4 regions of the Novosphingobium sp. RL4 genome follow, and region 4 is predicted to be linked to each of the others. Evidence: riboswitches for the same ligand, from Rfam matches in the RefSeq annotation. Region 4 holds a riboswitch; each other region holds the start of a gene.
The links. Region 4 has a riboswitch for cobalamin ahead of U9J33_RS16635 (TonB-dependent receptor plug domain-containing protein). Riboswitches for the same ligand answer to the same signal wherever they lie in the genome.

Region 1 (7,400 bases), 390 kb from region 4:
GCCGCTGCCTTCTCGATCTGGACCTTGAGCGCGCTGGGGTCGAGGCCCTGGGTCAGGTCGTCCTCGAATTCCGCTCCTACGAGCGGCCAGTTCTTGCGCTGCCAGCTCGGGCCGGCCTGCGGGCCGTCGAGGGCATCATCGGGGGTGAAGTCGAAACTTTCGTCGCCCATCGGGTGTCACCTTTTGTCGCGCCGGAAAACGGCCGGCGCTACCAAACTCGTTCTAGGACGATGGTCCCGATGGTGGGGGCCTCTTCGTCCGCATCGCGTCCGGCATCTCAAACGTGCCGGATCGCTCGTGGGTCCCGTGGCGGCGCGGGTCCGAAGACACGCGCCGCCCGCGGGGATAGTGTCAGGCGAGTTCCTTGAGGACTTCCACAAGGGTTTCACCCAGAAGCGACGGCGAGGCGGAGACGCGGATGCCCGCTTCTTCCATCGCCGCGATCTTGTCCTCGGCGCCGCCCTGGCCGCCCGACACGATCGCGCCGGCGTGGCCCATGCGGCGGCCCGGAGGCGCCGTGCGTCCGGCGATGAAGCCCGCCATGGGCTTCTTGCGGCCGCGCTTGGCTTCGTCCTTGAGGAACTGGGCCGCTTCTTCTTCGGCGCTGCCGCCGATTTCGCCGATCATGATGATCGACTTGGTCTCGTCGTCGGCCAGGAACAGTTCCAGCACGTCGATGAAGTTGGTGCCGTTGACCGGGTCGCCGCCGATGCCGACAGCGGTGGTCTGGCCCAGGCCCGCGTTGGTGGTCTGGAACACGGCTTCATAGGTGAGCGTGCCCGAGCGCGAGACGACGCCGACCGAACCCTTGGAGAAGATGCTGCCGGGCATGATGCCGATCTTGCATTCGCCGGGGGTCAGGACGCCGGGGCAGTTCGGACCGATCAGGCGCGACTTCGAGCCCGAAAGGGCGCGCTTCACGCGGACCATGTCGAGAACCGGGATACCCTCGGTGATCGCGACGATCAGTTCCATCTCGGCGTCGATCGCCTCGAGGATCGAGTCGGCGGCGAACGGCGGCGGAACGTAGATGCAGGTGGCGGTCGCACCGGTCGCGGCCTTGGCTTCGGCGACGGTGTTGTAGTTCGGCAGACCGATGTGGGTCGTGCCGCCCTTGCCCGGAGTCACGCCGGCAACCATCTGGGTGCCATAGGCGAGCGCCTGCTCGGTGTGGAAGGTGCCGGTGGCACCGGTCATACCCTGGGTAATGACCTTGGTGTTCTTGTTGACGAGAATGGACATAGGGGAATCCTAATTCCTGTTCCTGGTGTAGGCCGATTCCGGCTTGGGAAGCGCCATGGCGCAAATTCCGCGAAGTGCAACCGTCCAAGTCGTAAAATCAACGGGCCAGTAAGCCGAGCCCGGCCCGCTCCGGCACTTTGCCGGGCGGGCCGGGCCGGTCAAACGGATCAGGCCAGCGAGCCGTCGATCGCCTTGCAGGCGACCAGCAGTTCCTTGACCGCGTCGATCGAGACCTGGAGACCGGCCTTCGCCTTCTCGTTCAGCTCGATCTCGATGACCTGCTCGACGCCATCGGCGCCGATCACGACGGGCACGCCGACATAGAGGCCGTCGACGCCGTACTGGCCTTCGAGGTGCGCGGCACAGGGCAGGACGCGCTTCTGGTCGCCCAGGTACGATTCAGCCATGGCGATCGCCGAAGCGGCGGGAGCGTAGAAGGCCGAGCCGGTCTTCAGCAGGGCCACCACTTCGCCGCCGCCGTTGGCGGTGCGCTTGACGATGGCGTCGATGCGCTCCTGGGTGGTCTTGCCCATCTTGATGAGGTCGGGAACCGGGATGCCCTTGACGGTCGAGTATTCGACCACCGGCACCATGGTGTCGCCGTGGCCGCCGAGCACGAACGAGGTCACGTCGCGGACCGAAACGCCGAATTCCCAGGCCAGGAAGGTCGAGAAGCGGGCCGAGTCCAGCACGCCGGCCATGCCGACGACCTTGTTGTGGGGCAGGCCCGAGAATTCGCGCAGCGCCCAGACCATCGCGTCGAGCGGGTTGGTGATGCAGATCACGAAAGCGTCGGGTGCGTTGGCGGCGATGCCTTCGCCGACTGCCTTCATCACCTTGAGGTTGATGCCCAGCAGGTCGTCGCGGCTCATGCCCGGCTTGCGGGCGACACCGGCGGTGACGATGATGACGTCGGCGCCGGCAATGTCGGCATAGTCGTTGGTGCCGGTGATCTTGGCGTCGAAGCCCTCGACGGGACCGCACTGCGACAGGTCGAGCGCCTTGCCCTGCGGCAGGCCTTCTGCGACGTCGAAGAGGACGATGTCGCCCAGTTCCTTCTGCGCGGCGAGGTGCGCGAGGGTGCCGCCGATGTTGCCGGCGCCGATGAGGGCAATCTTCTTACGAGCCATGATGCTTGCTTGTCCTTCCCAGAGGCGGGATCGACGGACGAAAAGGCGGCCTGCTGTGTCCCGCTAAAGGCAGGTGCCGGTGTTCAACGAGGGGCGACCTACGCCCCTCAAACCGACATTGCAACCGTGAAAAGCCCGCGCAAAGGGCTGGTGGGGCAGTTTTTACTGATAATAGTTCGCAATTGCAATAGTGGGCGGGAATGCGCGGAAAACGGGCCCGGGAAGCGGGGTTCGGAGCCTGTTTTGCGCAACCCGGCGGGCGCAGATTGCATCCAAGTGTCTCGCACGGCGGTATGACAGGCAAGCGTCGGGGAGGGCGAGTCGCCTTGGAGGAAGGGCAGGCGGTCGCGAGTCACGGCGGCGGCGGCGAGACTGTCAGGCGTTCGTGGTGAGCCGTCTGGCGAAGGCTTCGGCCATGCGGTGATCGAGCTGCCGGCAGATGGCGATCCACCAGTCGCAGGCCGCGATGTCCCCCGCGAGGCGCGCGGCGGCGGCATTGGCGCGGGCATGGGAGGCGGCGGACAGGCCGTGGCGGGCGAAATGGCGCAAGGCTTCGGCGAAGATGCGCTCGTTCGCGGCCAGGGTGGCCGCATCCTGCTGCTGCGCGGTGGCGTGCCCCTCCGTCCGCGGCCGGCGCGTTCGGCGACGAGTGCCGTTGTCGTTGACCGCGCCGAGCGGCACGGATGGACACAGCGCTCGCACGATCACAGGACACGTCCCGCCTTTGGCGGCGGAGAAGCGGATTGCCATGGTATCGGGCCTCTTGTCTTCGGCGTTAGGGGGTGGTGCCGCGACCCCGTTATAGGATTGCAGGCGCTAAGCCTTAATGAGGGCGTATGGTTGCCGAAACCTTGAGAGGGGAATCGGGAGGTTTACTGAACCGGTTGCCCGATCCAGCGCCCGGAATTGGCATACTCGGGCCTGATCCCATGGGCCTCGGGCAGGTTCCTCGCCCGGTATAGCGCTTCGCCGCCCCGTTCGCGCACATCGCTGGCATAGGCAGGGACGGCGGCCTGCACGAGGGTGGCCGGAGCGGAGGCGGGCTGGATGGCGGTGTCCGGCCGGATCGGGGTTGCCGCCTCGAAGGCGCGCTGCACCGCGAGCGGGTCCAGCGCGGCGTTGGCGACCGCGCTGGCGGCGGAATCGTCATGGCGATGCGGCGCGGCGAGCGGCTCCCCGCCGAAGTAGGCGAAGCGGAAGGCCGAAGGGCTCCCCGCCGGTCCGCTCAGGGCATAGAAACGGTGCGCGCCGATCGTCGAGAGATAATGGAGGCTCGGCGCCCAGTAGGGATTGACCTGGACGGTGTGGTAATGCGTGGCCAGGCCGACCGGCGCGTAGACGTAGCCGGAAAGCGCCGCGCGGGCGACTTCCTGCGCACGCTGCCAGAAGAAGCGCTGCGGCGCGCGTGCCAGCGACCCGTCGCAGGTGAAGGAGAACTGGCAGCCGGTCGAGCGCTCGGAGCCCTGGTAGACCACGCCGCAGACGGTCTTGGGATAGGCGGGATGGGCCAGCCGGTTGAGTACGACCTGCGCCACCGCGCGCTGGCCGGCATCCGGCTCGCTGGCGGCCTCATAGTAGATTGCGGCGGTCAGGCACTGGAGCGCGCGGCTGCGGTCCACCCCGGAATTGTCGATGCGCAGCGCGCGGGCGACCGGGCCGGGGCCGGTCACGCCGTCATCGGCATCGGAATGAATGCCTTCGCCGATCCTGAGCACCGGTTCTTCGGCATCGAGATAGTAGAAGGCCGAACCGGGGAAGCTGGCTCCGGCCTGCTCGAAGGGCATCGGCAGGACCGTCTGTTCGGGCGACCGCGCATCGGCGATGGAGAATTGCTGCCAGGAGCCCGGCGAGGCGAAGGCGGGCAGTGCCACGGCGGCCAGTGCGGCGAAACCCAGCGACCAGCGCCGGCGCGCGCGGCGTGCGACATGTCGCCGGCCGCCGCGCGCGAAGTGCCCGCGGAAATCGCGCGGACGCGCTTCCCAGGGTTCGAGGCAGGCAGGAAGGGCGGCAGCGGTCACGAATAGTCCTCTTGGCGCGTCCTTTCGGGGGACGGGCGCATCTTGCGCCTAACCCGCTTTGCGGCGCGCGGCATCCCTGCAGATCGGCACGTCCCGAAGCGGTACAGGCCCTGCCGATAGCCTTAATGGCTTAAGAGAATCTTCCGGTTTTCCCGGCGGCGATACCTGGCGCGGCCTTTACCGGCACTGCTTGCCAATCCTCGCGCCGGACAGTATCGGCGCAAGCGACGTCATGGGTGGCCCGGAGCCGGGCCCCAGGATTGGAACCTGGTGGGAATTTCGGCGAAAGCCCGAAGCTGCCCCCGCAACTGTGACCGGGGAGCGCCCCCTCCACGCGATGCCACTGGGTCAAACCGGGAAGGCGGAGGCGGCGCGGCGATCCGGAAGCCAGGAGACCTGCCCTTGACGGTCGTTCCGCAGCCGGGCGGGGTGTCCCGGCATGCAGCGAGCACGCGCGCATGAGGAAAGGCGCGCGTCTCCGCCATGGACGGCAATGTCGTTCAAGGTTGGAGGAATTACCGTGAAGTATCTGTTTCTGCTGGGGACGGCCCTGTCCGTCGCCACTCCCGCGCTGGCGGACGAAGCCGCAAACGATAGCATCGCAGCGGACGGCATCGTCGTCACCGCGACCCGCACCGAGACCCCGGTGAGCGAGATCGGCCAGTCGGTCTCGGTCGTCACCCGCGAGGATATCGAGCGTACCCAGGCGGTCACCGCCACCGATGTGCTGGCCCGCCTGCCGGGCGTGACCTTCACCCAGTCCGGCGGCTTCGGCCAGCCCGCAAGCGTGTTCATCCGGGGCGCCGAGAATGCGCAGAGCCTCGTGCTTATCGACGGTGTGCGCATCAACGATCCGGGCGATGTCGGCGGCGGCTTCGACTTCGGCAGCCTGACCGTCGGCCAGTTCGACCGTATCGAAGTGGTGCGCGGCTCTTCCGGCGTTCTCTGGGGCAGCCGCGCCATCGGCGGCGTCGTCAACCTCATCACCGCGCGCCCGACCGAGCAGTGGACCGCGCGCGGCCAGGCCGAATATGGGTGGCGCGACCAGAAGCAGCTCGGCGCCTCGGCGGCGGGCAAAGTGGGACCGGTCGGCCTGACGCTGGGCGGCAACTGGCTCAAGGGCGACGGCTATTCCGCCTTCGACGAGCGCCTCGGCGGTAAGGAAAAGGACGGCTTCGAAAGCAAGAGCGCCAATGCCCGGGCCGAAGTGGAACTGGTAAGCGGCCTGTCCGCCGACGCCGGGACCTACTGGACCAAGGCCAACTACGATTACGACAACACCGGCGCCGATGCCCTGAACGTGGGCATGAAGCGCGACACGGTGGGCTATGCGAACCTTCGCTATAAGGGGCTCGACGGCCGCCTGACCGCGCGCGTGGGCTACGGCCTCACCGACACCCGCCGCATCTCGGACGACGCGGTCTTCGGTCCCTACACCACCAACGGCCGCGCGGACCGCTTCGAGGGGCAGGTTTCCTTCAGCCCGATCGACATGGCCAGCATCCTGCTGGGCGCGGAGACCGAGAAGCAGAAATTCTCGAGCGATTACGCGAAGGACTCGACCTCGATCGACAGCTACTTCGGCATGCTGACGCTGCGTCCGGTCACCGGACTGACCCTGAACGGCGGGCTGCGCTACGACGACAATTCGGACTTCGGCCACAAGACCACGTTCTCGGCCAATGGCGCCTGGGTGATCGGCGGCGGCGAAAGCGCGCCGATCCTGCGCGCCAGCTATGGCGAGGGCTTCAAGGCGCCGTCGCTTTACCAGCTCTATACCAATGGCGGTTTCCGCGCGCTCGATCCCGAGACTTCGAAGTCGTGGGACGTGGGCGTCGAGCAGCCCTTCGCGGAAGGGCACGGGACGTTCTCGGTCACCTATTTCGACCGCAAGACCAAAAACCTGATCGACTACGATCTGGCCGAATGGAACTACTACAATGTCGGCCGGGCCCGCGCGAAGGGCGTGGAACTGGGGATGCAGGTGAGCGACTGGAACGGCTTCGACATGAGCCTTTCCGCCACGTACCTCGACGCCACCAACGAGGACACCGGCAAGCAGCTGGCCCGCCGTCCCAAGACCAACCTCTACGCCAGCCTCGACAAGCACTGGTCGGACGGCTTCCGCCTCGGCGCGGACCTGCGCGTGGGCGGGGGGCGCTATGACGACGTGGCGAACACCTATTATCTTGGCGGCAATGTCGTGGTGGGCCTGCGCACGGCTTATGACGTGACGCGGAACATCCAGCTCTATGGCCGGGTCGAGAACCTGTTCGACGAGCACTACGAAGTGGTGCGGACATACGGCACGCCGGGCCGCGCGGCTTATGCCGGGGTTCGGGTGAAGATGTGATCCGAGCGCTTTCCCTGACACGGTCGGGACGGGGAAGGCGCAAGGCCCGCCTGCTCGCCGCCGCGCTGGCTCTTGCCGGCCCGGTGGCGGCGCTGGCGGGATGCGGGGGCGGCGATGCGGCCGACGCGCCCGGTTCCGCGAAGGCCAGTGGTCATCCCACGATCGTCTCGCTCAACCCCTGCACGGACGCGATCCTTGCCGAAGTGACAGGGCCGGGCCAGTTGCTGGCGATCTCGAACTACAGCCACGATCCCGAGAGCAGTTCGATGCCGATGGAAGCGGCGCGTCGTTTCAGGGCGGTTTCGGGATCGGTGGAGGAAGTGGCGAGGATCGGCCCGCGTGTCGTCGTCGCCAGCGCCTTCCTCGATCCCGCAAGCGAGGCGGCGTTCCGGCGGCTGGGGTTCGAGCTGGTCAAGGTTCCGATAGCCTCCGACCTTCGGGCCGCGCGCGAGCAGGTGCGCCAGCTTGCACGGCTGGCCGGGCATCCCGAACGGGGCGAGCGGCTGGTCCAGCGGATCGATGCGGCCGTGGCCCGAAACGCGCCGCCTGCCGGAATGCGGCAAATTCCGGCACTGGTGTGGGAATCCGGTGGACTGGTGGCCGGAGACCGGACCCTGATCGTTGACATGATGGAGCACACCGGCTTTACGAATATTG
Region 2 (7,400 bases), 1.7 Mb from region 4:
CGGCGCCAGTCGCGACGGACCTTGTTCCATGCCATCCACGTCCCCGTCGCGCAGACGAGAGTGACGGCGGCCAGCAGGGGAAGCACCACGAGATCCCACCAGGGACGCTTGCGCAGCACCGGGAAGTCCAGGCTGTGCAAGCCGTCCTGGAGCCAGCGGTAGCTGCGCCCGTTGCGATCGAAAGCGCGCAGCAACTGGCCGGAGGCGGCATCGATGTAGAGCCGCGTCTGTTCGCCGTCCTTCAGCACCGCACGCCAGACCGGCAGGCGGGCGGGGGACTTGCGGCCGTAATAGTAGGCGTCCTCCTCAGCCAGCAGGTCCAGCGAGGCGAGCTGCGGCGTGCCCGCCAGCGCCGCGCGCAGTTCCTGCTCGCGCAGGGGCGCGGCAGTTCCCTTCGCGTCGAAGCGGCGGGTCTCGCCATCGGCGTTCACCGCGAGGAGGAACATGCGCCCGCCGAGCGGCGCGGTCTCGATCCGCACCGCGGTACCGGCCAGTGGTTGTGAGACCTTCGTAGCGGCGGAAAGGGCGCCGCGCATCTCGCTCCAGCGCGGCGTGCCGGCAAGACGCTGGCGCTCTGCGAAGCCGCCCATGCTGTCGAGCAGGCCCCATGGGTTCATGGATAGCAGTCCGCTCGCCGCCCATGTCAGCGTCAGCAGGCCGAAGAACAGCCCGAACACGTGGTGCCACCACCACAGGCCCTTGTAGGGCGATCCGATCGTGCCGTCTCGCCGCCGCCGCACGCGCACGATACCGGCCCAGATGCCGGTCATGGTGAGAAAGCATCCGGCCAGCGAGGTCCATATCACGACCTGGCTCCACAAGGCGCCGTCCTGCCGCAGGATCGTGGGATAGAGCCAGTGCGGCACCGCGCCCAGCCAGCCCCAGAACCGCTGGAACCGCGTGGTCCGCTGCACCACTTCGCCCGATGTGCCGGAGATGTAGATTTCGGTTCCGGCCGGATCGCCATAATCGGCGCGGTAGAGCGGGGCGTTGCGGCGATAGGTCTGGACGGTCCACTGGTCCATCCCGGTTTCGGTCGGGGGCTGGGCGGACGAGGCGATCCCGTGGCCTTTCGCGAAGTCGGCGGCGATCCGGCGCAATTCGGTAGGCGAGGGCGGCCCGAGCGGGCGGCCGGTTTCCAGGTCGAAGGCGGCGGGCGTGGTTCTCATCTGCGGGATCGGGCGAGCCGCCGATGCGGCCGGAACCACGCGCAGCACCGGGCGACCGGCGCGCATTTCCACGCGCGCCGAAGTTATCGGGAGGTCTGCGGGAATATCCACCGCTCCCAAGGCGGCCTGCGCCGGCAGGCGCAGGGGCGCGAGCCCCCGCACCTGCGCTCCGGGTTCGAGCCTCGGATAATCCACGTAGATCATCACGAAGCCGGACAGGCACCACAGCGTCATCAGCAGGCCGACGAAGACGCCGAGCCAGCGATGCGCGATCAGGACAGCGCGGGGCATGGCCTAGAAGCTCAACCCGTAGCTCACCCGCAGCGTGCGCGGCACACCACGGTTGAAGTAAAGGAAGCGGCTGTTGCTCCCGTCAAGCGTGCCGGCATCGGTGACGGCGGAGGCATAGCCGCGCGTGGCATAGGCCTTGTCGAACAGGTTCTCGACATTGACGCCGAAGCGATTCCGGCGCGCCTCGCCGTCGACGTAGAAGTGGCCGCCGAGATCGACGAGTACGTAGTTGCCGTAGTTCATCCGCCCGAAGCCCGATGCGGTGGACCAGACATCGCCGATCCAGTTGACCGCCAGGTTGGCGCCGAATGGCCGGTCTTCCGGGGAATAGGCCAGCGTTCCCTTGGCATATTGCGCGGGATTGCGGTCCCGCTGGACCGAACTGCCCTCATTGCGGACGCGGGCATGAGTGTAGCTTGCCGCGAGGCTCCAGCCGCTTTCCAGCTGCGCCGTCACTTCCGCTTCGGCCCCTTGCGAACGGACCTTGTCGCGCACGTTGATGTAGGTGCCGTTGGGATAGGCCGGATCGTCGTAAGTCGAATCGATGAGGTCGGTGATGCTGCGGTTGAAGTAGGTCGCCTTCCAGCCGAAGCGGACACCCGGCAGGGTCGCCGCGCCGCCCAGCGATGCGTTGAGATTCACGCTGTGCTCGGGCTTGAGGTTCGGGTTGCCGGTTTCGCAGCAGGGGTCGTTGCCGTAGAGCTGGGAGGCGTCGGGCAGGACGAACGAGGTGCCGCCATTCGCCTCCACATAAAGCGCTTCGGCAAAATCGTAGCGGCCCGAGACGTTCCAGATCGTCTTCCTTGCGCCGTCCGTGCGGTTATGCCGCAGCCCGGCGGCGATCCGGCCCTTCGAGGATATCTCGTCGGTCGTGCGGATCTGCGCGATGGCGGCGTGGACCTGTTCGCTGGTCGGCGCGATCAGCAGCACGTCGTCCCGGCCGGAGAAGTTCTGGAAGTCGTAGCCCAGCAGGTACTCCAAACCCCGGTGCGGATGCAGCTTGACCACCGCGCTACCGCCCCAGTCGCGGTAGCCCCAGAACGTGCCTGCCGGGTAGATCACTTGCGGATCGTGATCGGGAAGCGAGTTGCGGATCTGGATGTAGGCGGTCTTCCAGTCGTGGAAATAGCCCTTGAGGAAGAACTGCACGGTGTCGCTGCCGGTATAGTCCAGCCGGGCGCTGGCGATCTCCTCGTTGCGGTCGTTCCGGCTCTCGCGGATGCGGGTGGGCGAAAGGTTGTCGAGCTTCGCCTCGGTGTGTTGGTACTGGAGATTGAGCGCGAGATCGGGGGCGAGGTCGTACTGGTACTTGAGGCCTGCGGACCACAAGTCGTAGCCGAGCCGGCGATCGGTAAGGCTGGGCTGGTAGGCGCTGTAGGGCATGTATCCCTCGGAGCGGTTGCGCGAGGCATAGGCCACGAACCGATGCCCGCCCGCCGCGCCGCGCAGGTAGCCGTCGAAGCTGGTGCCGCCCCACGAATCGACCGAGGCGTTGACCTGCCCGTTGAAGTCGTCCGTGAAGCCGCGCGTCACCACGTTGATGATCCCGGCCGAGGCCTGGGTGCCGTAGAACAGGCTCTCGCCGCCGCGCAGCACCTCGATCCGCTCGATCATGCTGGCGGGCAGGGTGTCGTTGGGCGAGGTACTGCCGTAGAGCCGGTTGTTCAGCCGGATGCCGTCCATCGTCCAGAGCACGTCCTGCGTGCGCGAACCCTGCAGCGAGACATCGACGTAAGTGAACGGCCCGTTGCGGCCGCGAATGTAGAGGCCGGGCACCGAATCGAGCGCTTTCACCACGTCCACTGCGCCGCTGTCGCGAATCTGCCTGCCCTCCACGACGGCCATGTCGTTGCCGTAGCGGGAAAGTTCCTGCGGCAGCGTTTCCTCAAGGCTCTGGCCGGTGACGACGATGGCGCCGTCCTCGCCGTCGCCGTCGGCGCGTTCCCCGGCGAAAACCGGCGTGCTCCAGGCGAGCGCCAGCGCCGCGGCAAGCGCCGCGTGCGAAACCTTTGCGAAATTCATCTTCATTCCCCTGCCGGGCGCCAGCGATCCGAAGCAGGGGACTGCCGTTTGCGAACGGCCGGCGCACCGACCGGCCGGGCGCCCATGGAAAGGCGACCGTTCAGCGCACCGTGCGGCCCCTGCCGCTCGTTCGTCGCTCAGACGGAGAAATCACCGTGCCCCGGCCATCCCCTGGACCAAAGCAAGAGCGACCGGACGCCGGCAGGTCTCCTGGCTCACGGGTCATCGCTTGATGCACGGCCTTCCCAGGCCTCGCAGGATTTAGCGTCCGGCCCAGTGGCTGCGGCATGGGCGCCTTGCCCGCCGCGTGATGTACATCGCGCTCGCCGCTTACAGTTGCAGGGACAGCCTCGGATTCGAAGGCGGCAAAGCCCTCTCACCGCGTTCCCTATTAAGCCTCTTTCGAGGCACCGACGCGATCATTCGCCCGGCTCGTCAGACGAATCCGGGCGGAAGCGCTGGTAGCGGGCGATGCGGGCGGGGGCAATCCTCCATGCGCCAGTCACCGCCGCGGCGTTCGGGATGGAGGGAAATCGGGGGGAGAGCGGGGCGGCGGATCGTCGCCGCCCCGCAAGAGGATGTCAGCGCGCGCCCTCGGCGTAGTAGCGCTCCATGTCGAGGCGCATCTGGTGCAGCGCCTCGGGGTTCAGATAGACCATGTGGCCTGCCGGATAGTACTTGAACTGCAGGTTCTGGCGCAGCGCCGGCGCCAGCATCATGTGCTTGAGGTCGCGCTCGGTCGAGAAGAACGGCGTTGCCATGTCGTAGTAGCCGTTGAGCGAAAGCACGCGCAGGTGCGGGTTGATGCGCATCGCGGTGCTGAGGTCTGCGGTCACGTCGGCGACGTTCTGTTTGCGTCCGGCGGGCGGCTCATGCGTCCAGTCCCAGTCCACCGGGCCGCCCTCGCGCGCGCTCAGGCGGTAGTCGAGATCGGTCTTGTAGCCGAGCGTGGTGGTCAGCTGGTCAAGGAAGCTGCCGACATAGAGGCCGCTGATCGCGGTGTCCGAAGGGTCGTACTCGGGGCTTTCACCGGCCGCATCGGCATCGAGACCCTTGTAGCGGCCGTCGAAGCGACCCACCGTCTCGCGCCCGCCGCGCAGCAGTTCCTTGCGGAAACGGCCGAGATCGACGCGCAGGTTCGCCTGCTTCACATAGTCCACCGAAAGGCCGGTGAAGCGGCTGAGCTGGCGGGCTACGGCGTCTTCCTCTTCCGGGGTGATGTCCTGGCCCTTGGCGAGCGCGGCGGCATAGGCGCCGTTGGCGAACTGGCGGGACTGTTCGACGAACTCGTCCACGGTCGCCGGACGATCCGCCACGCGGCCGTGATACCAGGCGACGGCGGCATAGGTGGGCAGGTAGCCGACGTAGATATTGTCGAAGCCGCTCTGGCGGATGCCGTAGTTCATGATCGACGAAAGTAGCACCACGCCGTTCAGCGCCATGCCGCGATCCTCAAGCTGGTAGGCCAGCGCGCCCGAGCGGGTCGTGCCGTAGCTTTCGCCGAAGATGTACTTGGGGCTGCCCCAGCGCGCGTTCTTGGTGGTGTAGCGGATGATCGCCTTGGCGAAGGCATCCACGTCCTGGTCCACACCGTAGAAATCGGCAGGCTTGGCATCGCCCAGGGCGCGCGAATAGCCGGCGCCCACCGCGTCGAGGAAGACCATGTCGGTGCTGCCGATCAGGCTGTCGGGATTGGGGCCGACGTCGAAGGGCGCGGGGCGGACGGCTTCGGGGTTGCCGGTGCGCACATGGTCGGGCGCGAAGCTGCCCATGCGCAGCCAGAGGCTCGCCGAGCCGGGGCCGCCGTTGTAGAAGAAGGTGACGGGGCGGTTTTTGCCCGGCGCGGTATAGGCGGTGTAGAACACGCTCGCGGTGGGCTTGCCCTGCGCGTCGCGGATGGTGAGGGTGCCAGCGGTGGCGGTATAGGCGATCGCCTTGCCGTCGACCCGGGCGGTGCCCTTGCTGGTCTTCGTCACTTCTTCGACCGGGGCGCTGGCCCAGTTCGCGGCCACCGCTTCGGCGGTCTTCTCGGCGTGCTGCTTGGCAGCGTCGGGAGCGTCGGACTTCTGGGCCAGCGCCGGCTGGGCCAGCGCGATCAGCGAAGCGAAAGCGAGGGTTGCGGGGGCCAGGGGCGAGGGAAGCCTCATCGAAATTCCTTTGTTTTTTCGCGAACCGAGCTGCTTTTCCTAACGGCTCGCCTCACGCGGGCAAGGCTTCGCCGCAGGGAAAACGCCGGTTTTCCCGAAAATCGTATACCGGGCGCCTGAGGCTCAGGCCTTGCGCGCGATGGAGGCGAGGCCCTTCGTCAGTTGCAGCAGCCCGTTGAGGCGGGACTTGGGATCGCCCCATGCGCGCTGCACCACCAGCTTGTTGTCCGGCCGCAGCTTCACCGTTCCCTGAAGGCGCTCGGCATAGGCGATGAGGCCCATCGGGTTGGGGAAGCTGTCGTTGTGGAAGCTGACCAGCGTGCCGCGCGGGCCGACGTCGATCTTGGCGATATGCGCCTCGATCGCCTGCCGCTTGATCTGGATGAGCTTCACGAGGTTCGACGTGGCGGAGGGTAGCGGGCCGAAACGGTCGATCATCTCGGCCGAGAGCGATTCGATCTCGTCCTTGCCCTCGGCATCGTTGAGGCGGCGATAGAGCGCCATGCGCACCGCAAGGTCGGGAACGTATTCCTCCGGGATCATGATCGGCGCTTCGACCGTGATCTGCGGAGACAGCCCCGAAGTGTCCTTCTCCAGCCCCACGCCGCCCGCGCGGGCGGCAAGGATCGCGTCCTCCAGCATCGACTGGTAGAGTTCGAAGCCGACTTCGCGGATATGGCCGGACTGTTCGTCGCCCAGCAGGTTGCCCGCGCCGCGAATGTCGAGATCGTGGCTGGCAAGCTGGAAGCCCGCGCCCAGCGAATCGAGGTCGCTCAGCACCTTGAGGCGCTTCTCCGCCACTTCCGAGAGCGCGCGGCCTGCGGGCGTGGTGAGATAGGCGTAGGCGCGCAGCTTGGACCGGCCCACCCGGCCGCGCAGCTGGTAGAGCTGGGCCAGGCCGAAGCGGTCGGCGCGGTGGATGATGATGGTGTTGGCACGCGGAATGTCGATCCCGCTTTCGACGATGGTGGTCGACAGCAGGACTTCGTACTTGCCTTCGTAGAAGGCGCTCATGCGCTCTTCCACCTCGCCGGCGCTCATCTGGCCGTGGGCGGATATGGCCTTTACCTCGGGGACGTGCTTGGCCAGCCATTCCTCGACTTCGGCCATGTCGGTGATGCGCGGCACGACGATGAAGCTCTGGCCGCCGCGATGGTGTTCGCGCAGCAGGGCTTCGCGCATCACCATGTCGTCCCATTCCATCACGTAGGTCCGCACCGCGAGGCGGTCCACCGGCGGGGTCTGGATGGTCGAGAGTTCGCGCAGGCCCGACATCGCCATCTGCAGCGTGCGCGGGATCGGCGTGGCGGTGAGGGTGAGGACGTGAACGTCTGCGCGCAGCTGCTTGAGGCGCTCCTTGTGATTGACGCCGAAACGCTGCTCCTCGTCGACGATGACAAGGCCGAGGCGCTTGAAGTTCACCGATTTCGAGAGGATCGCATGGGTGCCGCAGACCACGTCCATGGTCCCTGCGGTCAGCCCGTCGCGGGTTGCCTTGGCTTCCTTTTCGGGCACGAGGCGCGAAAGGCGGCCTACTTCGAGCGGGAAGCCCGCGAAGCGTTCGGCGAAACCGGAATAGTGCTGGCGCGCGAGCAGGGTGGTCGGCGCGACCACGGCAACCTGCTGGCCGGCCATGGCGGCCACGAAGGCCGCGCGCAGGGCCACCTCGGTCTTGCCGAAGCCGACATCGCCGCAGACCAGGCGGTCCATCGGCTTGCCCTCGGCCAGATCGCCCAGCACGTCGTCGATGGCGTGTTCCTGGTCCTCGGTT
Region 3 (7,400 bases), on a different replicon from region 4:
CGGCTATCTGGTGCGCCTCTACATCGAACTGGACAAGCTCGGCCGGGACGAGCGGGTGGCGGCGCGGAACATCACGCGCGAACAGCTCATCGACGCCGCCCGGCGCATCCTCCATCCTTACGTGCTCGACGTGAAGGAAGTGGCGTGGTGGTCCGTCTACGAGATCGGCCAGCGCCTTTGCGACAAGTTCGACGATGTGCCCGCCGGAGCGGAGCAGCGCAGCCTCCCCCGCGTCTTCATCGCGGGCGATGCCTGCCACACGCACAGCCCCAAGGCCGGACAGGGCATGAACGTGTCCATGCAGGACGCCTTCAACCTCGGCTGGAAGCTTGCTGCCGTGCTGCGCGGGCAGGCCGGGCCGGAACTGCTGCACAGCTATTCGGCCGAGCGGCAGACGATCGCGCAGGAGCTGATCGATTTCGACCGCGAATTCGCCGCGATGTTCAGTGCGAAGCCGAAAACCGCCGAGGACGAGGACGGTGTCGATCCCGCCGAATTCCAGCGCTATTTCGTGAAGCAGGGTCGCTTCACGGCAGGAACCGCCACGCAGTATCGCCGCTCCGCCTTGACCGGCAGCGGCGAGCACCAGCACCTTGCGGAAGGTTTCAGGGTCGGGATGCGCTTCCATTCGGCGCCCGTCGTGCGCCTTGCCGATGCAAAGCCGATGCACCTCGGGCACGCCGCCGAGGCGGACGGGCGCTGGCGGATCTACCTCTTTGCGGGTCGTGACGGTCTCCAGCCCGGCTCCCGCCTTGCCCGGCTGTGCCGCACGCTGGAAACCGACCCAGCCTCGCCTCTGCTTCGCCACACGCCGAAGGGCGCCGATGCTGACGCCCTGTTCGACTTGCGGGCGGTATTCCAGCAATCGCACCGGTCGCTGTCGATGGACGAGCTTCCCGGTCTGCTCTGGCCGCGCAAGGGCGAACTGGGCCTGCGCGACTACGAAAAGGCGTTCTGCGCCGATCCGGGCGCGGGCGACATCTACGACATGCGCGGCGTGAACCGGGAGGAAGGCTGCATGATCGTGGTCCGCCCGGACCAGTACATCGCGCAGGTGCTTCCGCTTGACGGCACGCGGGAACTGGCAGCCTACTTCGCCTCCAACCTGACCGCCGCCCGCATTCCCGAACCGGCGGGCTGAACCTTCGGGCCGAGGTCGGCCATGGCAGCACACGGGAGGCTTGAGCAGGCGGGCGTTATCAAGCTAGGTGGCTGTCATGAGCGACCTCGAGACCATGCCCGGCCACCTGATCCGCCGCCTTCAGCAGATTTCCGTGGCGCGCTTCACATCGCGCATGACCGAGGCCGGGCTTGACCTGACCTCGGTCCAATATGCGGCGATGCTGACCCTGCGCGATCATCCGGGGCTGGACCAGCAGACGCTGGCGGGCATGATCGCCTATGACCGGGTGACGATCGGCGGCGTGATCGACCGGCTCGTGCAGAAAGGGCTGGTCGAACGCGAGGTCAGCCCGACCGACCGCCGCGCCCGCGTGCTGATGCTGAGCCGGCAGGGCGGCGAGGCTCTGGCCGCGGCAACGCCATGGGTGGACCAGGTGCAGGACGACATCGTCTCTCATCTCACATCAGAAGAACAGGATATCTTCCTGAAACTTCTGAAGAAGACCACGCGCGCCGGTAACGAGCTGAGCCGCGCGCCGCTGCGCCCGGCGCCCACGGGGGCAGGCAACCGGAGCGAGTGAGCAAGCCTTCAGGGAGGCAGGCCGTGCTCAGGCCGATTGGCGCCTGAGCACGCGCTCCGCCCATAGTCCGAAAGCCAGTCCGATGGTGGCCCACAGCACGAGCTGCGTTCCCATCGAGGCGAGCCGGAAGTTCCAGAGCAATACCGCCGGGAAATCGGCAGGCACTTCGTTGATCGCGGGAAGCAGGAACTGGCCTAGGCCGACCATCCCGAGATAGACCACGAAAGCCAGCAGGGTGGCATCGAAGCCCCTGCCCGGCCGCGCCAGCCTGCCGCGAAGGCGCCCGGCAACCACGGCCGCGCCGAGCGACAGCGCGATCATGCCGAAATAGGCAGCCGTGCGCAGCGCCACCGTCTCGTGCTTGCCTACGGCCGGCGGGGTCTGCGGATACTTGATCGCGGGAACCACCACCACCAGCACGAAAGTCAGCGCCGCCAGAAGCAGTGCGAAGCTGCGCGGGCCGAGATGGCCCATCCTGCCATAGCCGTATGCGAAGACCAGCGAGAAGATGCCCCCCACCGCCGCGCCGTAAAGCGCCAGCGCGGTAACGAGGCCGGCCCCCTTCTGGGTATCGCGGCTGACGAGTTCCTCTTCGTCCGCCGGATGCGGGTGTGCGAGCGGCGCAGATGCCATCGCCATTCCAGCATGATCGGGCGCCGGGTGATCGGGCAGAGCGCCGTGGGCCGCATGATCTTCCTCGTAACCGATCGCGAGGTCGATCTGCGGTTCCGCGAAACCGCGTGCGAAAAGCGTGGCCAGAAGCGCGCCCAGAATGCCGGCAAGCATTCCGCGCCAAAGCAATTGACGGGTCATGACGTTACCTCAGTGGCAGGGAAAACCGAGGAGGTGCCGGCCGTCGTGGACGAATTCGTGAACGTACATGCCCTGGAACAGGGAGAAAGCGCCCTGCTCGGTGCTCACGAAATAGAGGAAGATAAGGGCCAGCAGCGTGCCCAGCACGGCCCAGGGAGCGATGTCCTCGATCGGGATGGCGCTGCCGCCTTCGACCGGAATGAAGGTATCATCGAAAATTGCGGCGGAAACAGCCATGCTCATGCTCCTTGGCGGGATTGCGCGTCCCCGGAAAATCTGTGCCAAGGCGGAAGGTCTGGCTCTCGACGGGGAAGTTCCCGTTCGATTACAGTGGCGCGACCGCGCCGGAATTCCACCGGCTTCTTCAATCCTCGACGCCTTCCCTTAGGACCGGGTTACCGGCGGCGTCAACGACCTCGATGGAATTCAGGCCTTGGCGACGACCCTCCTGCTGATCTGCATCGCCGCCACGGCCCCGGCCCGTCACGGCGGCTTTGCAGGGCCTGACGAACCGCTGGACGAGGGCGGGCTGCGCGATGCGGCGCGCACCGCGCTGAACGATCGCTTCCGCGATAGCACCTTCACCAGCCCCGCCATCGCCGCTGCCGAGACCGCAGGGGCGATGGGCATTATCGGGCGGACGGAACCCGCGCTGGCCGATATCGATCATGGCCGCTGGTCCGGCCGCGCCTTTGCGCAAGTGCACCAGGAGGAACCCGGCGCGTTCTCGGCATGGATCGCAGACCCGCTTGGCGGCGCTCCGGGGGGAGAATCGATGGAAACCGCCCGGCAGCGGATCGGCCGATGGATGGACGAGATCGCCCGTCACGACGGCCCGGCCTGCGGGATCACGCACCCGATGATCGTGCGCGCGGCGCTTTCCCATGCGCTCTGCCTGCCGCTTTCCACCACGCTCGCGATAGACATCGCGCCGCTTTCGCATACCGTGTTTTCGTTCAGCGGCAGGTGGCGGCTGCAATCGCTTGGCCTTGCCGGGGGGCTTGCGGGCAGCGGCCTGCCCGGCTAATCGCCGCAGGGCCCGTTTCGCCCTTCAGGACGCCGCGGGCAAAGATCGCGCCGGTGCCCCGCAAGGGGCTTAATACGGGAACCCGGTAGAGTTTTGCTCGAAAGAGTTTGCTCGATTCCGGGGCTGTCCCTGCAACTGTAAGCGGTGAGCGCGATGCACATTCGCGGCGGGACAATCGCTTCCCGACGCAGCCACTGGGCCGGACGCTAAATCCTGCGAGGCCTGGGAAGGCCGTGCATCCCGCCCTGACCCGCGAGCCAGGATACCTGCCTGCGTCGATGTCGCTCTTGCCCGGGTCCAGGGGATGGCCAAGGCACGGTAACTCTTCCGTCTGAGCGACGTGATGCATGCGGCCGGGGCCGCAGCGGCATGCCGTGTCGGGCGCCCGTGCGCCGGTCCGACGCGGCACGCCGCAATCGTCGCAGGTCGCGGCGGAAAGCCCCGCCGCTTCAGGTCGCTGGCGCGCGGGAGACGACACATGAGCAAAGTTCCCACCACCGTCATCACCGGCTTTCTGGGCGCCGGCAAGACCACGCTGATCCGCCACCTGCTGCAAAACGCCAAGGGCCGCCGCCTTGCCCTCATCATCAACGAATTCGGCGATGTCGGCGTGGACGGCGAACTGGTGAAGGGCTGCAACGACGAAGCCTGCCCGGAAGACGATATCGTCGAACTGGCCAACGGCTGCATCTGCTGCACCGTCGCCGACGATTTCCTGCCGACCATGCAGAAGCTGCTGGACCGCGAGAACAGGCCCGATCACATCATCATCGAGACCAGCGGCCTTGCCCTGCCCAAGCCGCTGGTGAAGGCCTTCCAGTGGCCCGACATCCGCACCCGCGCCACGGTTGACGGCGTGGTCGCCCTGATCGACGCCGATGCCGTCGCGGCCGGCCGTTTCGCCACTGACGAGGCAGCACTGGCAGCCGCCCGCGCGGCCGATCCGATGCTGGACCACGAAAGCCCGCTGGAAGAACTGTTCGAGGAACAGCTGGGCTGCGCCGACATGGTCGTGCTCAACAAGACCGACTTGGTGGATGCCGATGCCCTTGCCCATGTCGAAACGCTGGTGCTGGCCGAAACGCGCCCCGGCGTGAAGATCGTGCGCGCCGATCACGGCGCCGTCGACATCGCCGCGCTGCTGGGTATCACTGCCGCGGCCGAGGACGATCTCGATTCCCGCCCCTCGCACATCGACGGGCTGGACGAGGATCACGACCATGACGACTTCGACAGCTTCGTCGTTTCCGGCGGCGATGTGGCCGATCTCGACGCCCTTCTCGCCCGTTTAAACGGCCTGATCGCAGAGCACGACATTCTGCGCGTGAAAGGCATGGTCGCGGTCGGCGGCAAGCCGAGCCGCCTTGTCGTGCAGGCCGTCGGTCCGCGCATCCAGCACTTCTACGACCGCGCCTGGCTGCCGCAGGAACTGCGCCGCACCCAGCTTGTCGTCATCGGCCAGAAGGGGCTGGACCGCACCGCCATCGAAGCAGGGCTTGCCGGGGTTCTCGGCCCCGTGGCCACTACAGCAGACGCCTGATGCACCTGCTGTCCGCCACGCCGGGGACGATCTCCAACGGCGAGGAGGCGATCGACCTCGACCAGTCTCCCGGCGACATGGTGATCCTCACCGTGGCGGACAGCGAACTCGCCTGCTTCGCGGGCGCGGCGGCGCGTTTGCCGGAAGGTGGGCCGAGCGTTCGCCTCGCCAATCTGCTGCAACTGCGCCATCCCTACTCGATCGACCTCTATGTCGAGAAAGTGATCGCGAAGGCCAGATTCGTCTGCGTGATCCTGCTCGGCGGCAAGAGCTACTGGGGCTACGGGATCGACGAGATCGCCCGTGTCGCGCGGGAGAACGGCATTGCCTTCGCCGCCATCGCCGATGGGCGCGAGGCCGATCCCGCACTCGACCGCGCCTCCACCTTGACCGCCGAGGTCCGCGAGCGGATGCGCGACTATCTCCGGCAGGGCGGCATGGCCAATGCCCTCTCGTTCCTGCGCACCGCCGCGCGGACCATCGGCCATGACGCAGGCGAACCGGACGATCCGGTGCCCGTGGCCGATGCCGGGCTCTACCTTGCAGGCACCGAGCGCGCCGGGCTTGCCGAAGTGCAGGCAGGCTGGACCGAAGGCCGCCCGCTCGCCCTGCTGGTGTTCTACCGCGCGCTGATGATCGCGGGCACGCTGGACGCCGTGGACGCGATGATCGCGGCGCTGCAGGAGCGCGGCTTCAACGTCGCCGCCGTTCACGTTCGCGCCTTGCGGGAACCTTTCGCGGTGGACTGGCTGGGCGGATTGCTGGGCGAGGTCGCGCCCGATGTGATCGTCAACGCCACCAGCTTCGCCTCGTCCTCCGCAGGTGACGATCGCAAGCCGGGCATTCTCGAAAAGGCGGACTGCCCGATCCTGCAAGTCGCCTTTGCGGGTGTCCTGGAAAGCGAGTGGCAGAGCGCCGCACGCGGCCTTGGCCCGCGCGACCTTGCGATGAATGTGGCGCTGCCCGAAGTGGACGGCCGCATTTTCACCCGCGCCGTCGCCTTCAAGGCGGCCGAGCGTTTCGACGACGTGACCCAGTGCGGCATCGTCGTCCCTCGCGTCGCGCCGGACCGGGTGGCCTTCGTCGCCGATCTGGCCGCCAACTGGGCGCGCCTGCGCCGCACGCCGTCCACCGAGCGCCGTGTGGCGCTGGTGCTGGCGAACTACCCCAACCGCGATGGACGCATCGGCAATGGCGTGGGCCTCGACACCCCTGCCAGCACCGCTGCGATCGTCGCCGCGCTGGCCGAGGCGGGCTACGACACCGGCAAGGCTCCGCAAGACGGCGCCGCACTGATGCGCGTGATGACCGGCGGCGTGACCAACGATCTGACATCGCTGGAACGCGCGGGCGAAGTTTCGCTGCCGCTTTCGGCCTACGAATCCGCCTTCGCAATGGTGCCCGAAAACGCGCGCAAGGCGATGGTCGAGCGCTGGGGCGCGCCATCCGCCGATCCCTTCGTGCGGGATAGCGCCTTCCGCCTGCCGGTCCACCGTTTCGGCAATCTCGCCGTCGCCGTGCAGCCCGCGCGCGGCTACAACATCGATCCCAAGGCCAGCTATCACGATCCGGCCCTGCCGCCGCCGCACGCCTATCTCGCCTTCCACGTCTGGCTGGCGCAGGACTTCGGCGCGCAGGCGGTGGTTCATGTCGGCAAGCACGGCAATCTGGAATGGTTGCCCGGCAATGCCATCTCGCTCTCGCGCGAGTGCTTCCCGGAGATCTGCGCCGGGCCGCTGCCGCAGCTCTACCCCTTCATCGTCAACGACCCCGGCGAAGGCACACAGGCCAAACGCCGGATCGGCGCGGTGGTGATCGACCACCTCACCCCGCCCCTGACCCGCGCCGAGACCTATGGCCCGCTCAAGCAGCTTGAGGCGCTGGTGGACGAATACTACCTCGCCGCCGGGATGGACCCGCGCCGCCTCGACCGCTTGCGGCGGGACATTCTCGATCTGGCGCGCAGCCACGGCCTCGACCGCGATGCCGGGGCCAGCGGAGACGATGACGACGCGCTTTCGGCCATCGACAACTACTTGTGCGAACTGAAGGAATTGCAGATCCGCGACGGTCTGCATGTCTTCACCCGGTCACCCGAAGGCCGCTTGCGGCGCGACCTGCTGGTGGCGCTGGCCCGCACGCCGCGCGGCTATGACCATGCCGGACAGGCCTCGCTCTTGCGCGCGATGGCTATCGACTTAGGCCTCGACTTCGATCCGCTCGATTGCCGCATGGGCGATCGCTGGGACGGCGCGCGGCCCGAGGCGCTGGCGGCGATTTCGGGCGAGCCTTGGCGCACGCATGGCGATACCGTCGA
Region 4 (7,400 bases):
ACCACCGGCGGCAACCTGCTCCAGCGCACGCGCTGCCCCTATTTCTACGATACCAACCAGGCCTGCAACAAGCGCCGGCCCGGCTCGGGCTGTGCCGCGATCGGCGGCGTCAACCGCCAGCTCGGTGTGATCGGCACGAGCGACGCCTGCATCGCCACGCATCCCAGCGACATGGCCGTGGCCCTGCGCGTGCTCGATGCCTCGGTGGAAACCGTCGATGCGGGCGGCAAGACGCGCAGCATTCCGGTGGCGGAATTCCACCGCCTGCCCGGCGATACCCCGCATGTGGAGAACGCGCTCCAGCCCGGCGAGCTGATTACCGCCGTGACCCTGCCCGCCCCGATCGGCGGCAGCCACTTCTACCACAAGGTTCGCGACCGTGCTTCCTATGCCTTCGCGCTCGTCTCGGTAGCGGCGGTGCTGAAAGCGGACGGCAGCGGCCGGGTCGCCTTCGGCGGCGTTGCGCCGAAGCCGTGGCGGGTGGAGGCTGCCGATGCGCAATTGCCTGCCGGTGCCGGCGCGGCGGCACGCGCGGCTTTCGCAGGCGCTCGCCCCACGCACGAGAACGCTTTCAAGATCACGCTGGCCGAGCGCACGCTGGCGGCTCTCATCGCGGAGAACAGGGCATGAAGTTCGAAACGCCCGCAGGCACCAATCCCATCGATGCGATGAAGGTGATCGGCAAGGCCGTCGACCGCGTGGACGGCAGGCTCAAGACCACCGGACAGGCGCCCTATGCCTATGAGCACCGGGAGGTGCCGGGCAAGCCCGCCTATGGCTTCGTGATCGGTGCCGGGATCGCCAAGGGCCGTATCGCCACGTTCAACGCGGACGATGCGCGGCGGATGCCGGGCGTTCTGGCCATCGTGTCGGCGGAGAACGCGCAGCCGCTGGGCAAGGGCAGCATGAACACCGCCAAGCTGCTGGGCGGGCCCAATATCGATCATTACCACCAGGCCCTTGCCGTGGTGGTGGCGGAAAGCTTCGAACAGGCGCGCTCTGCCGCCAATGCGGTGCGGATCACGTATGAGCGCGCGGCGGGACGCTTCGATCTCGCCAAGGAGAAGCCGGGCGCCCAGCCGCTGACCGGCAACGATGCCGATACCCACACCGGAGACTTCGCGGGTGCTTTCGCCGCGGCTCCCGTGCAGATCGACCAGACCTACACCACGCCCGATCACAACCACGCGATGATGGAGCCGTTTGCCACGATCGCCTGGTGGGAAGGCGATGCGCTCACGCTCTGGACCTCGAACCAGATGATCGCCTGGAACAAGCGGGAACTGGCGGCGACGTTCAAGATGCCGCCGGAGAAGGTGCGCGTGATGTCTCCCTATGTCGGCGGCGGCTTTGGCGGAAAGCTGTTCCTGCGCGCCGATGCGGTGATGGCCGCGCTGGGCGCCAAGGCTTGCGGAAGGCCGGTTAAGATCGCCTTGCCGCGCCCGTTCATGGTCAACAATGCCACGCACCGTCCGGCGACGATCCAGCGTATCCGCCTCGGCGCGACGAAGGACGGCAAGCTGACCGCCATCGGCCACGAAAGCTGGTCCGGCGATCTGCCCGGCGGCGGGCCGGAAGGGGCGACGCAGCAGACCAAGCTGCTCTACGCCGGTGCGAACCGCCTCACCGCCCTGCGGCTGGCCGAACTCGACCTGCCCGAAGGCAACGCCATGCGCGCGCCGGGCGAGGCGCCGGGGCTCATGGCGCTGGAGATCGCGGTGGACGAGATGGCCGAGAAACTGGGCATGGACCCGGTGAAGTTCCGCGTGCTCAACGATACGCAGGTCGATCCCGAGCATCCCGAGCGGCCGTTCTCGCAGCGCAACCTGGTGCGCTGCCTCGAGGACGGCGCGCGGCGTTTCGGCTGGGACCGGCGCAGCGCCAGACCGGCGCAAGTGCGTGACGGGCGCTGGCTCGTCGGGCTCGGCGTGGCGGCGGCGTTCCGCAACAACATCAACATGACTTCGGCGGCACGCGTGCGCCTGTCGGGTGACGGCATGGTCACGGTGGAGACCGACATGACCGACATCGGCACCGGCTCCTACACCATCATCGCCCAGACCGCGGCGGAGATGATGGGGCTGCCGGTGGAGAAAGTGCGCGTGAAGCTGGGCGATTCCTCGTTCCCGGCCTCGGCGGGCTCGGGCGGGCAATGGGGCGCCAACAGCGCGACTTCGGGGGTCTACGCGGCCTGCGCGAAGCTGCGCGAGATGGCGGCGCAGCAACTCGGCATGGACCCGCAGGCGGCCGAATTCGCCGATGGCGAGATTCGCGCGGGCAACCGTTCGGCACGGCTGGCCGATGCCGCGAAATCGGGCGAACTCGTTGCCGAAGAGACGATGCAGTGGGGGGATCTCGCCAAGAAGTTCCAGCAATCGACCTTCGGCGCGCACTTCGTGGAAGCGGCAGTGGATTCCTATACCGGCGAAGTCCGCGTGCGGCGAATGCTGGCGGTCTGCGCGGCCGGGCGCATCCTCAACCCCAAGACCGCGCGCAGCCAGGTGATCGGCGCGATGACCATGGGCGTGGGCGGCGCGTTGATGGAGGAACTGGCGGTGGACAAGCGTTTCGGCTTCTTCGTCAACCACGACCTTGCCGGATACGAAGTGCCGGTCCACGCCGACATTCCGCATCAGGAAGTGGTGTTCCTGGACGAGGCGGACGACAAGGTCTCGCCGATGAAGGCCAAGGGCGTGGGCGAACTCGGGCTTTGCGGCGTGGGGGCGGCAGTGGCCAACGCGGTCTACAACGCGACGGGCGTCCGCATTCGCGACTATCCGATCACGCTGGACAAGCATCTCGCGAAGCTGCCGGCGATTGCCTAGCCGAAAAGTGCCGCGATCAGTTCCGGCGCCGACGGGAAATAGAAGTGCATGTAGCTCGCGGTGAGCGAGCCCTGCCGGAATATCCGCTCGCCCTTGCGCCCGTCCGGCGTGCGGGCGAGCGCTGCGGGTTCAAGGCCGGTTTCCAGCATGGAGTAATGGAACGTGTGGCCGCGGACTGCGTGGCCGCCGAGTTCGGCTTCCTGCATGCCCAGTGCGGCAAGCCGGGGCTGCATCCTGGCCTGCGCAGGCAGCAGGCCCAGCATCGGCGCACTCGTGCCTGATGCGTCCTCCAGCCGTTCGCAGGCGTAGAGCATGCCGCCGCACTCGGCGAGGATCGGGCGTTCGGCCAGGAAATGCTCCCGTATGGCCCCGATCATCGTCCGGTTCGCGGTGAGCGCACAGAGGTGAAGTTCGGGATAGCCGCCGGGCAGCCAGAGCGCGTCGCATTCCGGCAGCGCCGTGTCGCGCAGGGGCGAGAAGAATGACAGCCGGGCGCCCGCGCTTTCGAGAAAGGCGAGGTTGGCCGGGTAGATGAACCCGAACGCCTCGTCCCGGGCCACGGCGATGCGCCGGCCCGCCAGCGAGGGCGGCGGAGCGGCGCAGCGGGGCGCGGCCGGAAAGGACACCGGTTCCGGCAGCCACAGGGCGCTTTCGGGCAGGAGATCGGCGGCGCGGTCTATCCGCGCTTCGATATCGGGGACTTCACCGGCCTGTACCAGTCCGAGATGACGTTCGGGCAGGCCGGCACCCTCGTCGCGTCGCATCGCGCCGAGCCATTGCACGCCTTCCTTCAGGCCGCGTTCCAGCAGTTCGGCATGGCGTTCGCTGCCCACGCGGTTGGCGAGCACGGCGGCGAGGGTCACATCCTCGCGGTAAGTCGCCAGACCGTGGACGAGCGCGCCGAAAGTCTGCGCCATGGAGGAACCATCCATCACCGCCATCACCGGAAGGCCGAAATGCCGGGCGAGGTCGGCGGAGGACGGGGTGCCGTCGAACAGGCCCATCACCCCTTCGACAAGGATCAGGTCGGCCTCCAGCGCCGCTTCGTGCAGCAGCGCGCGGCACTGGTCTTCGCCGCACATGAACAGGTCCAGCTGGTGGACGGGCGCGCCGCTGGCGATCTCGTGGACCATCGGGTCGAGGAAGTCCGGCCCGCACTTGAACACCCGCACCCGGCGCCCGGCACGGACATGGCGGCGGGCGAGGGCGGCGGTCACCAGCGTCTTGCCCTGTCCCGAGGACGGCGCGGCGACGAGCAGGGCGGGGCAGGCGGTCATCGGGCAGCCACCGCGCGGAGGCACGGATATCGCCCGGACGGAAAGGCTCGGCAGTGGTGCATGATGGTTCGGTTCCCCCCTTCCGGCGGCCGGACCTATGGCACTTCGCAAGGCTGCGCAAGCAGCGCGCTCTTGCACGCCAGACCGCCACCCGATAGGGCCGCCGCTGCGACAGGTTCCCCGCGAGGGGATCAAAAGGGAACGCGGGTTCAAGACCCGGGCTGCCCCTGCAACTGTAAGCGGAGAGCCGTGCGGCCATTTCGCCATTGGGGGTGCAAATCCCTGAGAAGGCGGCCGAAACGGCATTGACCCGTGAGCCAGGAGACCTGCCTGCCGCAGTCGTTCTTCGACCGGACAGGGTGAGCCGGGCGAACGGGGCTATCCTCGCGCAACGACAGCCACTGCCGTGCCGGCTCCCGGCGCGAAAGGGCCTGTCGTCGCCTGCCGAACGACTGCCGCCTTTCGCGTGAGTGCCGACCCGGCCGGGTTCGACGCTCGCTTGAAGGACATGCCGTGAACTGCCGAATACCCGCCGCCAGCACCCTTGCTCTTGCGCTGGCCTGTCACCCTCTCGCGGCGCTGGCCGAGGAGGCCGATGCCGCGTCCTCCGGCGAGCGCATCGTCGTTACCGCGCTGCGCACGCCGGTTGCGGCCGACCGCGTGGCCGATACTGTCACCGTGCTGGACGAGGCGCAGATCGTCGCCGCCCAGCCCATCGCGCTGACCGACGCGCTGCTGCGCACGCCCGGCATCAGCCTGTCGCGCAACGGTGGCTACGGCACCACCACCTCGCTGCGCATTCGCGGCGCCGATGCCGGGCAGACCGTCATGGTGATCGACGGGATGCGCCTGTCCGATGCCTCCTCGACGGCGGGGGGATACGGTTTCGCCAACCTGTTCGTCGACGATATCGACCGCATCGAGATATTGCGCGGCCCGCAGTCCATCCTGTGGGGCAGCGATGCCATCGGCGGGGTCGTCAATGTCAGCACTCGCCGTCCCACCGAGCCGCTGGAAGGCAGCTTCGCGCTGGAGGCCGGAACCCACGATACCGTTTCGGCCCGCGCCGGGATGGGAGGCACCTCCGAGGCGATCGACTGGCGGATTTCGGCCTCCCGCTTCACCACCGACGGCATCTCGGCCCGCTCCAACGGCACCGAGGACGATGGCTACCGGCGCAGTTCCGCAAGCGGCACCATGACCTTCCGCCTTGCGCCGGGCGTCTCGCTGGACCTGCGCGGCTACTGGTCGGATTCGAAGAACGATTTCGACGGCACCTCGGGCGATTCACGGGCCTATGGCCGGACCGGGGAATGGTCGGGCTATGCCGGGCTCAATTTCGAACTGGCGGGCGGCAGGCTGGCCAACCGCGTCGCCGTGCTCCAGACCGAGACCGACCGCGAGAACTACGACCCCGCGCGGACGATCCGCCCCATCACCTTCGACGCCCATGGCCGCGTGCGCCGCTTCGAGTACCAGGGCACTTACGCGTTCGCGGACGAGGTGCAGGTCGTGTTCGGCGCCGAGCGCGAGGAGCAGCGGATGACCACCGCCTCGCCCTCCAACAGCACGGCGGCCTATGTTCTCACCCCCACCACGGCGGATACGGACAGCGTCTACGGCGAACTGCGCCTGACACCGCTGGCCGGGCTGACGCTCAACGGGGGCGCGCGCTACGATCACCAGTCGCGCTTCGGCGGCAGCACGGTGTTCAGCGCGGGCGCGGTCTATACGCCCAACGCCGGCGCCACGGTGCTGCGCGCCAGCTATGACGAGGGTTTCAAGGCGCCCTCGCTCTATCAGCTGTTCAGCCTCTATGGCGCGGCGGATCTCAGGCCCGAGAAGGCCAGGGGCTGGGAAGTGGGCGCGGAACAGGGTTTCGGCGAAGTGCTGCGCCTTTCCGCGACTTGGTTCGAGCGGGACACCGACAACCTGATCGATTTCGCCTATTGCCCGACCAGCGGCGCCCTGCCGGACGTGTGCTACGTTCCCGGCACCACGACATCGCGCTTCGGCTATTACGCCAACGTCAAGGCGAGCCACGCGCGCGGGCTGGAACTGGCGGCTTCGGCCAGATGGGGAATCCTCTTCGCCCAGGGCAACTACAGCTTGATAGAGGCGGAGGACCGTACAGCGGGCAGCAGCACTTACGGCCGCCAGCTCCAGCGCGTGCCCCGGCACCTCGCCAATGCCGAGGCCGGCGTGGACCTGCCGCAGGGCCTGCGCGCCAGCGTGGCCGCGCGCTATTCGGGCGAGAGCTACAACGCCGCCACCGGCACCGCCATGCTCGGCGACTACTGGCTGGTGGACCTGCGCGCGCAGTGGCAGGTCAGGGAAGGCCTGATTCTTCAAGGACGTATCGAAAACGTGGGCAACGAGAATTATGAGACCGTGAGCGGCTACGGCACGCTCGGCCGCACCTTGTACCTCGGGCTGAGGAGCCGGTTCTGATGCTGCGCCCCGTCGAACCCGGTCCCGCCGTGCTGGTGTGCAGCACATGCCGCCACTCCGCCGAGACACGCGATGACGAAAACGGCCAGCGCGGCGGTGCGCTGCTGGCCGAGGCCATGCGCGACGTGCAGGCGGCGGAGCCCGACCTGCAGGGCGTTGCCGTCCACGAGATGCCCTGCCTCTTCGCCTGCCAGCGCCATTGCACCGTGGCGATCCGGGCGCCGGGCAAGCTCGGCTATGTGCTGGGTGACTTCGCGCCGGACGAGCAGGCTGCCCGTGCGATCCTCGAATATGCCGTACGCCATGCCGCCAGCGAGGAAGGCCAGGTGCCTTATCGGGAGTGGCCGCAGGGCGTGAAGGGCCACTTCATCACCCGCACTCCGCCTGAAGGTTTCATCTGCTCATGATCCGTTTCGCCGATCCTGCCGCCTTCGCGGCGTCACTCGCCCGGCTTCCCGCGCCCGATGCGGCGGCTACCGAGGCCGCCCGCGCGCGCCAGTCGGAACTGACCAAGCCGCTGGGCTCGCTCGGCCGGCTGGAGGAGATCGCGGTGTTCATGGCCGGCTGGCAGGGCCGCGAACGTCCGCGCGCCGATCTGATCCGCGCCGTGATCTTCGCAGGCAACCACGGCGTCGCCGCACGCGGGGTGAGCGCCTATCCGCCCGAAGTGACGGTGCAGATGGTCGCCAACTTCCGAGCCGGAGGCGCGGCGATCAATGCGCTGACCGCGGCCTGCGGGGCCGAACTTGCTGTGGTTCCGCTCGATCTTGACCGACCGACCGGCGACATCACCTGCCTGCCCGCCATGAGCGAGGCGGATTGCCTGGCCGCGCTCAACGCCGGTGCG

Region 1: it holds a riboswitch for cobalamin, as region 4 does, so the genes downstream of both, U9J33_RS14875 (TonB-dependent receptor domain-containing protein) here and U9J33_RS16635 (TonB-dependent receptor plug domain-containing protein) in region 4, are expected to answer to the same signal.
Region 2: it holds a riboswitch for cobalamin, as region 4 does, so the genes downstream of both, U9J33_RS08705 (TonB-dependent receptor) here and U9J33_RS16635 (TonB-dependent receptor plug domain-containing protein) in region 4, are expected to answer to the same signal.
Region 3: it holds a riboswitch for cobalamin, as region 4 does, so the genes downstream of both, U9J33_RS18060 (CbtB domain-containing protein) here and U9J33_RS16635 (TonB-dependent receptor plug domain-containing protein) in region 4, are expected to answer to the same signal.

The regions. Positions count from the first base shown of each region.
Region 1 is NZ_CP141944.1:3,070,132-3,077,531, reverse strand. It holds gene U9J33_RS14900 (2-oxoglutarate dehydrogenase E1 component) at 1-170, opposite strand, end outside; gene sucD (succinate--CoA ligase subunit alpha) at 352-1,242, opposite strand; gene mdh (malate dehydrogenase) at 1,410-2,372, opposite strand; gene U9J33_RS14885 (hypothetical protein) at 2,748-3,122, opposite strand; gene U9J33_RS14880 (cell wall hydrolase) at 3,245-4,390, opposite strand; cobalamin riboswitch at 4,623-4,809, shown strand; gene U9J33_RS14875 (TonB-dependent receptor domain-containing protein) at 4,911-6,743, shown strand; gene U9J33_RS14870 (ABC transporter substrate-binding protein) at 6,740-7,400, shown strand, end outside.
Region 2 is NZ_CP141944.1:1,797,485-1,804,884, forward strand. It holds gene U9J33_RS08700 (peptidase) at 1-1,460, opposite strand, end outside; gene U9J33_RS08705 (TonB-dependent receptor) at 1,464-3,482, opposite strand; cobalamin riboswitch at 3,665-3,912, opposite strand; gene U9J33_RS08710 (S10 family peptidase) at 4,064-5,629, opposite strand; gene mfd (transcription-repair coupling factor) at 5,753-7,400, opposite strand, start outside.
Region 3 is NZ_CP141945.1:139,924-147,323, reverse strand. It holds gene U9J33_RS18075 (FAD-binding monooxygenase) at 1-1,141, shown strand, start outside; gene U9J33_RS18070 (MarR family winged helix-turn-helix transcriptional regulator) at 1,218-1,703, shown strand; gene U9J33_RS18065 (CbtA family protein) at 1,731-2,516, opposite strand; gene U9J33_RS18060 (CbtB domain-containing protein) at 2,526-2,735, opposite strand; cobalamin riboswitch at 2,790-2,914, opposite strand; gene U9J33_RS18055 (histidine phosphatase family protein) at 2,950-3,543, shown strand; cobalamin riboswitch at 3,578-3,832, shown strand; gene cobW (cobalamin biosynthesis protein CobW) at 4,022-5,083, shown strand; gene cobN (cobaltochelatase subunit CobN) at 5,083-7,400, shown strand, end outside.
Region 4 is NZ_CP141944.1:3,463,415-3,470,814, reverse strand. It holds gene U9J33_RS16650 (xanthine dehydrogenase family protein subunit M) at 1-630, shown strand, start outside; gene paoC (aldehyde oxidoreductase molybdenum-binding subunit PaoC) at 627-2,825, shown strand; gene U9J33_RS16640 (cobyrinate a,c-diamide synthase) at 2,822-4,102, opposite strand; cobalamin riboswitch at 4,259-4,451, shown strand; gene U9J33_RS16635 (TonB-dependent receptor plug domain-containing protein) at 4,616-6,553, shown strand; gene U9J33_RS16630 (DUF1636 domain-containing protein) at 6,553-6,960, shown strand; gene cobT (nicotinate-nucleotide--dimethylbenzimidazole phosphoribosyltransferase) at 6,957-7,400, shown strand, end outside.